2 linked regions of the Iamia sp. SCSIO 61187 genome follow. Each later gene encodes a partner of the first gene's protein in a complex. Links are inferred from orthologs where the notes say so. Each region holds a gene or a part of one and is shown on either strand. Other genes may lie near its edges. The genes, in order: HC251_RS10240 and HC251_RS13265.

Region 1 (6,875 bases):
GCCCGGGGAGAAGCAGGCCTGGCCGAAGAGGGCGGCCTGCTGGTCGCCGGCGATGCCGCTGATGGGGATGCCCGAGGGCAGGCCGGTGTCGCCGACGGTCTTGCCGAAGCGCCCCGACGACGGCAGGACCTCGGGCAGGGCCGACCGGGGCACCGAGAACAGGTCGCACAGCTCGTCGGACCACTCCAGGGTGCGGATGTCGTAGAGCATCGTGCGGCTGGCGTTGGACGGCTCGGTGGCGAACACGTTGCCCCCGGTCAGGTTCCAGAGCAGCCAGGCGTCGATGGTGCCGATGCACAGGTCGGGACCGGCGGGCACGCCCCCCTCGGTGAGGAGCCACTCGGCCTTGCTGGCGGAGAAGTACGGGTCGAGGACGAGCCCGGTCGCCGGCCGCACGGTGGCGAGGGCGCCGTCGGCGGCCAGGGCGTCGCAGCGCGCCGCCGTCCGCCGGTCCTGCCACACGATGGCCCGGTGGTACGGCCGCCCCGTCCGTCGGGACCAGGCCACCACCGTCTCCCGCTGGTCGGTGATGCCGATGGCGGCCACGGGCTGCTCGAGGTCGGTGATGAGCCGGTTGGTGACGGCGACCACCGAGGTCCAGATCTCGGTGGCGTCGTGCTCCACCCACCCCGGACGGGGGAAGTGCTGGGTGAACTCCTGGTACCGGTACCCGACGGGCGCCCCGGCCTCGTCGACGGCGAAGGCGCGGACACCGGTGGTGCCGGCGTCGAGGGCGATCACGACGGCCACGACGGGAGGATAGGCCGGCGCGACCGCCACCCTCGGGCTGGTGGGCGGGGTCGGAGGAGGGGAGCGCCTCCCTCGCCGGGACGGGTCGGCGGGCCTCGTCGCGCCGGTCCGGGCGGTCGGGGGAGCCCGGTAACGTGGCCCGATGCGACTCGGAGTGCTGACGAGCGGTGGCGACTGCCCGGGGCTGAACGCCGTCATCAGGGCGGTCGTGCGCAAGGTCGAGCGGGACCTCGACGGCACCGTCATCGGCTTCCGCGACGGCTACCTGGGGCTCATGGAGGACCGCTACGAGGTGCTGACCGTGGACCGCTGCCGGGGGATCCTGCCCCGCGGCGGCACCATCCTCGGCACCAGTCGCCACCAGCCCTACGGCGTGGACGGCGGGGTCGACATGGTCCGGCGGACGGTGGCCAAGCGCGGCCTCGACGGCCTGGTCGTCATCGGCGGCAACGGCAGCCTGGGCGCCGGCCGCGACCTCCAGGACGACGGCGTGCCCGTGGTCGGGGTCCCCAAGACGATCGACAACGACCTCGGCTGCACGGAGGTGACCTTCGGGTTCGACACCGCCGTCACCACCGCCACCGAGGCCATCGACCGGCTCCACACCACCGCCGAGTCCCACGACCGGGTGATGCTGGTCGAGGTCATGGGCCGCCACGTGGGCCACATCGCCACCTGGAGCGGCATCGCCGGCGGGGCGTCGATGATCCTCGTGCCCGAGGAGCCCTTCGACCTCGACGAGGTGTGCGCCGCGCTGGTCCGCCGGCACGAGTCGGGGCGCTTCGCCTCGATCGTCGTGGTGGCCGAGGGGGCCGTCCCCGTCGAGGGCACCTTCACCCTCCCCGACCCGGGCATCGACGAGTTCGGTCACCAGCGCCTGGGCGGCATCGCCCACCTCCTCGCCCCCGAGATCGCGGCCCGCACCGGTTTCGACACCAAGGTCGTGGTGCTGGGCTACCTCCAGCGGGGCGGGACCCCGACGCCGGCCGACCGGGTCCTGGCCACCCGCTTCGGCGTCGCCGCCGCCGAGGCCGCGTCCGACGGGGACTGGGGGACCATGGTCGCCATCCGCGCCGGGCGCATCATCCGGGTGCCGCTCACCGAGGCCGTCGCCGAGCCCAAGGTCGTGGCGCCCGACATCCACGACGTGGGCAAGATCTTCTTCGCCTGAGCAGGCCCGGTGCGGTCGGTCAGCCGGCCTCGAGGGTGGCGTAGTCCTCGGCCTCGACGACCTCGGTCGGCGTCTCGTTCACGGTGGGGGCGGCGTCCACGGGCTGGCCCTCGACGAGGAAGCGCACCCCCTCCACGCCGGGCAGCTCGGTGAGCGTCAGGACCACCTGGGCGTAGGCGTACAGCGCGTCGGGGACGAGGAGCTCGCCCCACTCGGCGCTGAGGTCGACGGCGAGGATGCCGTCCTCCTCGGTCACCCCCACGATCGTGGTGAGCGCCGGGATCTGCGTCTGCAACCCATCGGCCTCCTCCTCCTCGCTGGTGGGCAGGAGGAGGGCCTCCAGCACCGTCACCGGCGTCTTCGCCCCCTCGAGGGCTCGCGGGCGGGGGACCAGGCGCTCGTCGTTGTTGACCAGGTACACCTGGGCGGTCGTGTCGCCCAGCTCGGGCTGGGGGTCGGCGGCGGGCGGCGTCGCCTCGTCGGCCAGCGGCCGGGGCTCCCCGTCGGTGGGGATGCCGCACCCGGCGAGCAGGGCGACGAGGAGGGCCAGGAGGGCGACGGGGGCGGAGCGGGCGCGGATCATGCCCGGGCCACCGGCAGCTGGACGACGAAGCGGGCCCCGGGCTCGCCGTCGGGCCGGTCCTCGACCCAGGTCCGGCCCCCGTGGAGGCGGGCGTGCTCGGCCACGAGGGCCAGGCCCAACCCGACGCCGTCGCCGGTGGCGCTGCGCCGCCCGGCCCCGGCGCCGCGGGAGAAGCGGTCGAAGATGCGCTCCCGGTCCTCGGGGGCGACGCCCGGACCGCTGTCCTCGACGGCGATCAGCACGCTGTCGCCGGCCGACTCCACCGCCACGCGGCACGCCCCGCCGCCGTAGGCGTCGGCGTTGCCCAGGAGGTTGTCGAGGATCCGCACCAACCGCCGCTTGTCGGCGCGCACCACCATCCCGGCCAGGGCGGCGTCGATCTCGACCGTGGGCGGGTCGTCGCTGCGGTGCAGGTTGACCGCCTGGCGGACCAGCTCGGGCAGCCGCACCTCCTCGAGCGACAGGCGGGCCACGCCGGCGTCGAACCGGGAGATCTCGAGCAGGTCGTCGACGAGCTGCTGGAAGCGGGCGACGTCGGCCTCCATCAGGTCGAGGGCCGAGCGGGAGGGGTCGTCGGGCATCTCGTCCCGCCGCGACGCCAGGACGGAGACGGACGCGGCCAGCGTCATCAGCGGGCTGCGCAGCTCGTGGCTGACGTCGGAGGCGAACCGGCCGTCGCGGTCGATGCGCTCCTCGAGGGCCTGGGCCATGTGGTTGAACGACGAGACGAGCACGTTGAGGTCGGGGTCGTCGGTGCCCTCCAGCCGGGTGTCGAGGCGGCCGCCGGCGATGGCCTCGGCGGCCAGGCCCACGTTGGCCAGCGGGCGGAGGGTCCGGCGGCTGAGCCAGTAGCCGAGCGTGCCGCCGACGAGGGTGGTGACGACCGAGGCCCCGAACAGGGAGACGGCGAGGGAGCGGAGGGTGTCCTCGAGCTCCTCGAACGACACGACCTCGTAGTAGGTGGCGGTGCCGTCGCTGATCGGGACGCCGAGGATCAGGTTCGGCTCCCCGCCCACGGTGACGAGCATGCGGGCCGCCTCGCCCGCCTCCACCGTCCGCCGGAGCTCGTCGGGGATCACGTCGACGCCGGTGCTGGGCTGGATGATGATCGGGTCCTCGCCCTCGATCTCGAGGACGGGTCGGGCGCTGGTCTGGGCCCGCACCGACTGGAGGGCGAGCTCGAGGTCGGCGTTGCTGTTGATGGCGCCGGCGACGGTCTCGGCGTCCTGGCGCACCTGGCGGGTGGCGGCCGCCTCGCGCTGGTTGACCAGGTTCTCCCGGGTGAGCCCCCAGGTGGTCCCGGCCATCAGCGCCGACAGCACCGCGGTGGTGGCGGCGAAGGCGAAGGTGATGCGCGCTCGCAGGCCGAGCCGGGCCGGGAGGGGCGGCCCGAAGCGTCGACTCCGTGGGGCCACCTACGTCTGCAGCTTGTAGCCGAGGCCCCGCACCGTGACGACGTGGCGGGGGTTGGCCGCGTCGGCCTCGACCTTGGTGCGCAGCCGCCGGACGTGGACGTCGACGAGACGGCCGTCGGCGAAGTACCCGTGGCCCCACACCCGCTCGAGCAGGACCTCGCGCGACAGCACCCGTCCGGGGCTGTTGGCCAGCTCCAGCAGCAGGCGGAACTCGGTCTTGGTGAGGTGGACCTCCTCGCCCCCCCGCCGCACGACGCCCTCCTCGGGGACGATCTCGAGGTCGCCGAAGCGGAGGTGGGTGGCGCCCGAGTCCGTGGTCCGGACCCGGCGGAGGAGGGCCCGGATCCGGGCCGAGAGCTCCTTGGGCTGGAACGGCTTGGTGAGGTAGTCGTCGGCGCCGGCCTCGAGCCCGGCCACGATGTCGTGGGTGTCGTCGCGGGCGGTGACCATGATGATGGGCACGTCGCTGATGCGGCGGATCGACCGGCACACCTCGAACCCGTCGACGCCCGGCAGCATGATGTCGATCAGCACCACGTCGGTGGGGGCCTGGGAGAACCGCTCGAGGGCGTCCTCACCGGTCTCGGCCTCGTCGACCTTCCAGCCCTCGTCCTCGAGGGCGAGCTTCACCGCGGTCCGGATGCGTTCGTCGTCTTCGACCGTCAAGATGCGGGTCGCCACCCCTGCATCGTGCCTCATGGAGGGTGGTCGCGTCGCGCACCGTCCGTTTCCCGGCCGTGCTGCGCCGGCGTTGCGCCTTACGGGAGCTCGCCGGCGGCGTCGAGGAGGTCCCGCAGAGGGCCGAACAGGGCCGGCCCCGAGGCCACGATCGTGGCCTCCGGCAGGGAGGCGGGGAGGGGGCGATCGCCGACGGTCCCCACCACCGCCCCGGCCTCGGACGCCACCAGTGCCCCGGCGGCCCAGTCCCACGCCTTGAGGTTGCGCTCGTAGTAGCCGTCGAGGCGCCCGCACGCGACCCAGCAGAGGTCGATGGCGGCGGCGCCGACCCGGCGGATGTCACGGACGCGGGGGAGCAGGTGGGCCAGGACGGCGGCCTGGCGGGTCCGCTCGACCGGGTCGTAGCCGAAGCCCGTCCCCACCAGGGCGAGGCCCAGGTCGGCGACACCGGTGCAGCGGATCGGGTGGCCGTTGCGGGTGGCCCCCTCGCCCCGGGCGGCGGCGAAGGTGTCGCCGTGGAGCGGGTCCACGACCACCCCGGCGACGACGGTGCCGTCGACGGCGGCGGCGATGGAGACGTTGCAGCCGGGGATGCCGTACATGAAGTCGACGGTGCCGTCGATGGGGTCGATGATCCAGCGGACCCCCGAGGTGCCGGGCCGGTCGGCCCCCTCCTCGCCCAGGACGCCGTCGTCGGGGCGGGCGGCGAGCAGCGACGAGACGATGAGGGCCTCGACCTCCTGGTCCACCTCGGTGACGGGGTCGGTGGCGGTCGACTTGGTGGTGATCCGCAGGTCGGCGGCGCCGGCGCGGGCGGCGACCCGGGCCCCGGCCTCGGTCGCCACCGCCAGAGCCAGGTCGCGCAGACCGGCGGGGGTCACGTCCGGCGGCCGGAGACGTTGCGCGACGGGGGCGGCTCGCGCCCCTCGGCCCGGGCCCGCTCCTCGATCGTCTTCCACTCGGTCATGGCCCGCAGCACCAGCACCGCCACCACGGCCACGCCGACGGCCGCGAGCACGGCGCCGACCACGCCGCCGACGACCGGGGCGAGGCCGCCGCCGCCGTCGGCGTCGGGCCCGGCGTCGGCGGAGGCCTGGAGGTCGACGACCCCGTAGCCGATGAGGCCCCCGCAGATCCCGGCCACGACGATGGCCACGACGGCGAGGGCGCGGGCGGCCGTCGGGGGGGCGGCGGAGGGCAGTGCCGTCGATCCCGGCGGCCGCTCCGGTGGGGTCGTGGACGGGGCGGGCATGGTGCGTCCGACGGTAGCGGTGGGCCCTCGTGCCGGCGCAGCCGGAGCGTCCGAGGCCCGCGCCCGGGGGATGCGAGACATGTGCGGGCCGACGGCAGCGGCCTCCTAGAGTTGCCCGTCGTGCCGGTCCTCGTGATCATCCCGACCTACGACGAGGCGGAGAACATCGCCGACGTCATCGGTCGGGTCCGCGCCGCCGTCCCCGAGGCCCACGTGCTGGTGGTCGACGACAACAGCCCCGACGGCACCGCCGACCTGGCCGAGGCGGCCGGGGCCGAGGTCGGGCAGGTCGACGTGCTGCGCCGGGCGGAGAAGGGCGGGCTGGGACCCGCCTACCGGGCCGGGTTCGCCTGGGGGCTCGCCCGCGGGTTCACCGTGCTGGTCGAGATGGACGCCGACCTCTCCCACGAGCCCGAGGCCCTGCCCGACCTGCTGGCCGCCGTCGACGCCGGCGCCGACCTGGCCATCGGGAGCCGGTACGTCCCCGGCGGCGCCGTCCCCGGGTGGCCCCGCCACCGGTTGGCCCTGTCGCGGGCGGGCAACCTGTACGTCTCGGCCGCCCTCGGCATCAAGGTCCGCGACGCCACCGCCGGGTACCGGGCCTACACCGCCGACGCCCTGCGGAGCCTGGACCTGGCCGCCATCACCAGCTACGGGTACGGCTTCCAGATCGAGATGGTCTACTCCCTGATCCGCAACGGCCACCGGGTGGTCGAGGTGCCGATCACCTTCCGCGACCGGGTGCGGGGCACCTCGAAGATGTCCCTCAGCATCGTGGGGGAGGGGCTGCGCCTCGTCGCCTGGTGGGGGCTGCGCGACCGGGTCCTCAGCCGCCGTCGGGGCCTGGGTGGCCGGGCCCCCGAGGAGGGGCCGGGGTCATGACGTCCGACCACGACCCCGGGCGCCCGCCCGAGGCCCCCGAGCCCCGCCGGTGGCTCGTCGGCGGGGGACTCGTGGTCTCCGGGGGCGCCGTGCTCCTCGTCCAGAACCGCCGGCGCGACGGCCGGCTGGACTGGTCACCGCCGG
Region 2 (7,075 bases), 650 kb from region 1 along the record:
CGTCGTCGAGACCCGCCGCATCCTCGGCGTCTCGCCGCACCGGGGGCGGGTGCCCGACCCGGACGGTCGCTGACCAGGAACGATGGCGCGGGGCCGGGGGTTCGGCCTGGCATGCTGGCAGCCATGACCGCCACCCGGCGCCGGGGAGGGACACGGGACGAGGCCCTCCGGCGGGCCCGCATCACCGGGGTCACCACCGACGCCGACACCGCCCCCGTGATCGGCCCGGCCGACCGCCCGGAGCAGATCAGGAGCCGGCGCCTCCCCCGCCTGGCCCGCCACACCATCACCTTGTCCGACGGCCACGAGGTCGGCGTCGCCGTCTGCGGGCGGGGGCTGCCGCTCGTGCTGGTCCACGGCTTCACGGCCGAGGGGATGCTCTACGCCCAGACGCTGTCCCGGCTCGTCGGCTCCGGCTTCCGGGTCATCGCCATCGACACCGCCGGCCACGGCGGGACGCTCGGCCTGCCCACCGGCGGCGCCAACCTCGAGCACTACACCCGGCTGCTCGGGCGGGTGCTCGACGAGCTCGGCATCCGCCGGGCCGTGCTGGCCGGGCACTCGATGGGTGGGCGCCTGGTGACCGAGCTGGCCGCCCAGGAGCCCGACCGGGCCATCGCCGTGGTGCTCCTCGACGCCATCGTGGGCGACACCTGGGACCGCATGGTCAACCTCTTCCGGGTGGCACCGCCGCTCCTGGCCGGCGTGGGCACGGCGCTGGCGATCGACACGGTGACGACGTTGCCCCTCTTCCGGGATCCGGCCCAGGCCCGCAAGCTGGGCCGGCTGCTGGCGCCGGTCGTCGCCGGCCACCTGCGCCGACCGTGGCGGATGATGGGCCCGGGCGTGTCCATCATGCGGTCCCGGGGCTCGGGCTGGATGCTCGACCGCATCGCCGAGGAGGAGATCCCCCTCATCGTGATCCACGGCGAGCGCGACGTCGCCGTCCCGATGGCCACCGCCCGCGACGCCGCCCGGCGGGGCCACGGCGCCCTGGTGACGGTCCAGAAGGCGGGGCACTCCTGGCTCCTGCGCGACCCCCGGACCCTGCCCGCCATCCTCGAGGCCCTCATCGCCAGCTCGGTGGGCGACGCCATCGCCCACCGGGTGGCCCACGACCTCGGGTACGACAGCCCCGGGTTCCTGCACGAGGCCTCGCTCGACGAGGTCGACGCCGCGTACCTCGAGCCCGACGCCCCGGTGCTCGACCTGTCGCCCCCGTTCGAGCGGCCCGACACCATGCCCCGCCAGGACCGGCCCCGGTACCGATGGTCGTTCGACGACGTCGCCCCCGCCTCCCTCGAGGTCGAGGACCTGCCGGCCAACGTGACCCGCCTGCGTGCCTGAGCGGATGTGCACCGGGTCACGGGTGCGCTGCTAGCCTGACCCCTGGCTCCGAGCACGCTCGCGCGTGCCCGAGCATCGGCCCCCCGACACGTCGCGGCTGCACGTCGAGAGACACGCAGTACACGGTCACGGGAGCTGGGTCCGACACCCGCACGGGGCGCGTTGCGTCCCGCCCCAACCAGAGAGACACCGCATGTCCGAGATCACCGACCGCGCCAAGCCCGGCGTCATCGAGGAGCACCGCCTCCACGACACCGACACCGGCTCGCCCGAGGTGCAGATCGCCCTGCTCACGCAGCGCATCAACCACCTCACCGAGCACCTGAAGGTCCACAAGAAGGACTTCCACAGCCGGCGCGGTCTCCTGATGCTGGTCGGTCGTCGCCGCCGGCTGCTCGACTACGTCGCCAAGAACGACGTCGAGCGGTACCGAGCGATCATCGCCAAGCTCGGCCTGCGCCGATAGAGATCCCCTGATGAGCGGCCTCCTCGGCCGCTCATCGCCTTTTTCGGAAGGCATGCCTCCCGGGAGGCACCTGACAACCCAACCCGTGCACCGGATCCTCGGATCAGTTGCCGGTCGCCTTCATCCCGGAACCGTTTCGGGGGGATGCCGACTGGGAGCTGGCCGGGCCGGGGCACCACGCGAGGCGCCGAGCGCCTCGAGAGGAGACACCCCATGGCTGACGCCATCACCGTGTCCGCGCCGGTCTCCGGCACGGACAAGACCCTGACCTTCGAGACCGGGGTCCTGGCCCCGCAGTCCCAGGGCGCCGTCGTCGCCGGCATCGGCGACACCCGTGCCCTCGTCACCGCCAACGGCGACGACAAGACCCGCGAGGGCATCGACTTCTTCCCCCTGACGGTCGACGTCGAGGAGAAGATGTACGCCATCGGGAAGATCCCCGGCTCGTTCTTCCGCCGCGAGGGCCGCCCGACCGACGAGGCCGTGCTGACCTGCCGCCTCATCGACCGCCCGCTGCGCCCGTCGTTCGCCGACGGCTACCGCAACGAGACCCAGGTCGTCGCCACCATCATCGGGGCCGACCAGGTCAACCCGCACGACGTGGTCGCCATCAACGGCGCCTCCGCCGCCCTGATGCTGTCGGGCCTGCCGTTCGACGGCCCGCTCGGCGCCGTCCGCCTCGCCTACTCCACCGAGGGCGCCTGGGTCCCGCACCCGACCTTCGAGGAGCTCGAGGACGCCACCTTCCAGCTCGTCGTGGCCGGCCGCTCGGTCGGCGAGGACGACGTCGCCATCATGATGGTCGAGGGCAACGGCACCGAGAAGGCGTGGAGCCTCTACGAGGCCGGCGCCCCCAAGGTCACCGAGGCCGTCATCGCCGAGGGCCTCGACGCCTGCAAGACCTACATCGGCGAGTCGATCAAGCTGCAGCGCGAGCTGGTCGAGAAGGCCGGCGTGCGCCCCGCCCTCAAGTGGGAGGCGCAGCCCGACTACACCGACGAGATCCTCACCGCCGTGCAGGCCTACGAGGCCGACATCGCCACCGCCAACAGCGGCGCCGACAAGGTCGAGCGCAACGCCGCCACCACCGCGCTCCGCGACCGGATCCTCGAGGACCTGACCGCCGAGGGCAAGGACTTCGCCGGCCAGGCCAAGCAGGTGCTCAACGCCCTGCGCACGACCACCAAGAAGGTCATCCGCAAGCGCCTCGTCACCGACGGCGTCCGCATCGACGGCCGTGGCCCCCGCGACCTGCGGGCCGTCACCGCCCAGGTCGGGGTCATCCCCACGGCCCACGGCACCGGCCTCTTCCAGCGCGGCGAGACCCAGGTCCTGAACGTGCTCACCCTGGGCATGCCCCGCATGGACCAGCTGCTCGACACGCTGTCGCTGCAGAACAAGAAGCGCTACATGCACCACTACAACATGCCGCCCTACTCCAACGGCGAGACCGGGCGCATGGGCGGCACCAAGCGCCGCGAGGTCGGCCACGGCATGCTCGCCGAGCGGGCCCTGCTGCCGGTCGTCCCGTCGCTCGAGGAGTGGCCCTACGCCCTCCGCCTGGTGTCCGAGGTCCTGTCGTCCAACGGCTCGACCTCGATGGGCTCGGTCTGCGCCTCGTCGCTGTCGCTGATGGACGGCGGCGTGCCGATCAAGGCGCCGGTGTCCGGCATCGCCATGGGCCTGGTCAAGGAGGGCGACACCTACGTCACCCTGACCGACATCCTCGGGGCCGAGGACGCCTTCGGCGACATGGACTTCAAGATCGCCGGCACGGAGGAGTTCATCACCGCCCTCCAGCTCGACACCAAGATCGACGGCCTCCCCGCCGACGTCCTGGCCGCCGCCCTCGACCAGGCCCGCGAGGCCCGGATGCAGATCCTCGAGGTCATGAACGCCACCATCGCCGAGCCCCGCTCGGACGTGGGCGAGACCGCCCCGAAGATGATCAGCTTCGAGATCCCGATCGACAAGATCGGCGAGGTCATCGGGCCCAAGGGCAAGGTCATCAACGCCATCCAGGCCGAGACCGGCGCCGACATCTCCGTCGACGACGACGGCACCGTCGGCACCGTGGCCATCGGCTCCACCGACCGCGGTGCGGTCGCCGAGGCCGAGCGCCAGATCAAGCTGATCCTCGACCCGCCCACCGCCGAGGTCGGCGCCGTCTACACCGGTCGGGTCGTGAACATCACCAAGTTCGGTGCGTTCGTGAACATCCTCCCGGGCCGTGACGGCCTGGTCCACATCTCCAAGCTCGGTGGCGGCAAGCGCATCGACCGGGTCGAGGACGTGGTCAGCCTGGGCGACGAGATCGAGGTCCGCGTCGACGACGTCGACCCCAACGGCAAGGTCAGCCTGACCCCGGCCGACCAGCCCGTCGAGGAGCGCAAGCCCCGCGGCGAGGGTGGCGACCGGGACCGCGGCGACCGTGGTGACCGGGGCGATCGCGGCGGCCGTGGTGGCCGTGACCGTGACCGTGACAGCAGCCGCAGCGGTGCCCGCGACTCCGACAGCGGGTCCGTGGCCACCGCCGCCCCCGAGGCCGAGGTCGTGTCCTTCGAGGACGCCTTCGACGCCGAGGTGGCCGCCGAGTTCGGCGACCTGGGCCCGGCCGGCGACGACCGCCCCCGGGGCGGCGGCAGCGGTGGTGAGCGCGGCGCCGAGGGCGGCCGCTCCCGGCGCCGGCGCCGCTGAGCCAGCACCCCCACCGGTTCTGTCAACCCTCATGCGCTCCTGAGGCCCATGGGGATTGACAGAACGGACCTGGCGGTCACGACCCTGCCCTCCGGGCGCAGGGTCGTGACCGACCGCGTCCCCGGTGCGGCGTCGGTCAACGTCCTCGCCCTCGTGGGCGTGGGCGGACGGGACGAAACGGCCGCCCAGGCCGGGGTGTCCCACTTCCTCGAGCACCTGCTCTGCAAGGGCAGCACGACCCGGGCCTCGGACGTGGTGGCCGAGGACGTCGACGCCCGCGGCGGCGACCTCGACGCCTTCACCGACCGCGAGCGGACCGCGGTCCAGCTGCGGGTGCCGGCCCACGACCTGGGCTTCGCCGTCGACCTGGTCGGCGACCTCGTCCTCCGGCCGGCCATGCGCCCCGACGAGATCGAGGTCGAGCGGCGGGTGATCCTCGAGGAGCTGGCCCAGGCCCTCGACGACCCCGAGGACCGGGCCCACACCCTCACCAACGCCGCCCTGTACGGCGATCACCCGCTGGCCCGCGAGATCATCGGCGACCGCCGGACGCTCCACGCCCTGGGCGTCGACGCCATCGGCGCCTTCCACCGGGCCGAGTACCACCCGCGGGCGATGGTGGTGGCCGCGGCGGGGGCCGTCGTCCACGACGAGGTCGTCGAGATGGTCGCCCGGTGGGACGACGGCGCCGCGCCCCACCCGCCGAGCGCCCTCGCCCCCCGGGGCGTCCCCGGTCTGCAGCCCCGCACCACCGAGGTGGTGCGCCAGGGTGGCGAGCAGGTGACGCTGGTGCTGAGCTGGCCCCTCGGACCGGTCGACCAGCCAACGCGCCTCCCGCTGGCCGTCCTGGCCCACATCCTGGGCGGCGGCCCGGCCAGCCGCCTGTTCCGCACCGTGCGCGACGAGCGGGGCCTGGCCTACGCCGTCGACGCCTCGCTCGCCCTCTACTCCGACGTCGGCCACCTCGCCGCCTTCGCCGCCTGCTCACCGGAGGCCGTGGCCCCCGTGCGGGCGACCATCGCCGCCGAGGTCGAGCGGCTCGCGTCCGAGGGCCCCACCCCCCGCGAGGTCGAGGTCGCCGTCGGCTACGTCGCCGGGTCGTCGACCCTCGCCCTGGAGGACACCGGCACCCGGTCGTGGTGGGCGGCCATCGGCGAGCTCGAGCGGGGCGGCGCCCGGCCCGCCACCGAGTGGATCGACGCCTATCGCCGGGTCACCGTGGACCAGGTGCGCCAGGTCGCCCGCCGCCTGGCCGGCGACCCCACCGTGGTCGCGGTCGGGCCCGTCCCGAGGCGGACCAGGCTCTAGCCCGGGCGGGTCAGGCCGGGGTCCGGAGGCGTCGGGTGATCTCCGCGCCCATCGTCTCGCACTCGGTCATCGGGTGGTCATGCGGGCAGCCGAGGGTGCCGTGCAGGTAGCTGCGGGCGTGCTGGAGGCGGGCGATCTCCTCGTCGAGCACCGTGAGCCGCCGCCGGGCGATCGCCTTCCACTCGTCGATGTCGGCCGCCCCGATCACCCCGGCGATCTCGTCGAGCGACAACCCTGCGTCCTGGAGCATCCCGATGAACACCAGCCGGCGGAGGGTCGCGGTGCGGTAGCGACGCTGGCCCGAGACCCGGGCGTCGGGCGCGAGCAGGCCCCGCCGTTCGTAGTAGCGGACGGCGGAGGTGGCCACCCCGGCCCGGGCCGCGACCTCGCCGATGGTCAGGAGATCGTCCATCCCGGCAGTTGACGTGAACCCGGGTTCAACCGTCAAGGTCGGATCATGACCGAGCCCATCCTCGCCCCGACCGACCTCAGCGTCCCCAACCACCACGCCGACCACCCCGGGTTCTCCGGGATCAGCGGAACCGTCCTGGCCCTCGTCTTCGCCGTCGGGCGGGGACGCGCCGCCCGGGTGGCGGCCGACCTGGCCGACGTCGCCCCCGGGGACCACGTCGTCGACGTCGGCTGCGGGCCTGGGACGGCGCTGCGGATCGCCGCCCGACGGGGCGCGTCCGGGGTCGGGGTCGACCCCGCTCCGGTGATGCGACGCGTGGCCCGGGCCCTCACCCGGCCGGGGCGGCCGATCCGATGGGCGCCCGGGGTGGCCGAGGATCTCCCCGTGCCCGACGGGGCGGCCACCGTGGTGTGGTCGATGGCCACCGTGCACCACTGGCAGGACGTCGAGCAGGGCCTGGCCGAGGCCCACCGCGTCCTGGCTCCCGGCGGCCGCCTCCTCGCCGTCGAGCGGCGGACCGTCGCCGGCGCCGAGGGCCGGGCCAGCCACGGCTGGGTCCCGGCCCAGGCCGAGGCCTTCGCCGTCGCCTGCCGCCACGCCGGGTTCACCGACGTCGCGGTGCGCACGGAGCGCGTGCGGTCGAGCGACCAGCTCGTGGTGCTGGCCACCCGGCCCTGAGGGGCCTCAGGGGCGGAGGGCGATGCCGGCGCCGCTGCGGTTCACGACCCCCATGGTGCGGGCCTGGCTGGCCTCGAGCGCGGCGCGCAGCCCGGGGTCCAGGTCGGGGCGGGCGAGGGTCGCGGCGGTGGGCAGCACCTCGTAGGTGCCGAGGTCGACGAAGGTGG

The links.
Region 2: HC251_RS10240 (region 1) and HC251_RS13265 share a complex: the UniProt entries of both Bacillus subtilis proteins name them as parts of the possible RNA degradosome complex. The link is inferred for Iamia sp. SCSIO 61187 from one-to-one orthologs.

The regions. Positions count from the first base shown.
Region 1 is NZ_CP050948.1:2,125,874-2,132,748, forward strand. Bases 1-2,906 are described here. They hold HC251_RS10240 (6-phosphofructokinase), read left to right. Parts: upstream 1-892; coding sequence 893-1,921; downstream 1,922-2,906. Other genes in these bases: glpK (glycerol kinase GlpK), read right to left, coding at 1-750; HC251_RS10245 (GerMN domain-containing protein), read right to left, coding at 1,941-2,504; HC251_RS10250 (HAMP domain-containing sensor histidine kinase), read right to left, coding at 2,501-2,906. In the rest of the region: more of HC251_RS10250, read right to left, coding at 2,907-3,919; HC251_RS10255 (response regulator transcription factor), read right to left, coding at 3,920-4,600; HC251_RS10260 (inositol monophosphatase family protein), read right to left, coding at 4,678-5,478; HC251_RS25980 (hypothetical protein), read right to left, coding at 5,475-5,849; HC251_RS10270 (polyprenol monophosphomannose synthase), read left to right, coding at 5,961-6,731; HC251_RS10275 (NUDIX hydrolase), read left to right, coding at 6,728-6,875. UniProt on the Bacillus subtilis protein: Catalyzes the phosphorylation of D-fructose 6-phosphate to fructose 1,6-bisphosphate by ATP, the first committing step of glycolysis.
Region 2 is NZ_CP050948.1:2,776,155-2,783,229, reverse strand. What follows is about bases 1,663-4,768. They hold HC251_RS13265 (polyribonucleotide nucleotidyltransferase), read left to right. Parts: upstream 1,663-2,026; coding sequence 2,027-4,510; downstream 4,511-4,768. Other genes in these bases: HC251_RS13260 (pitrilysin family protein), read left to right, coding at 4,616-4,768; rpsO (30S ribosomal protein S15), read left to right, coding at 1,663-1,813. Outside these bases: HC251_RS13280 (bifunctional riboflavin kinase/FAD synthetase), read left to right, coding at 1-73; HC251_RS13275 (alpha/beta fold hydrolase), read left to right, coding at 124-1,347; more of rpsO, read left to right, coding at 1,541-1,662; more of HC251_RS13260, read left to right, coding at 4,769-5,818; HC251_RS13255 (MerR family transcriptional regulator), read right to left, coding at 5,829-6,230; HC251_RS13250 (class I SAM-dependent methyltransferase), read left to right, coding at 6,276-6,908; HC251_RS13245 (CapA family protein), read right to left, coding at 6,915-7,075. UniProt on the Bacillus subtilis protein: Involved in mRNA degradation. Catalyzes the phosphorolysis of single-stranded polyribonucleotides processively in the 3'- to 5'-direction. Necessary for competence development in Bacillus subtilis.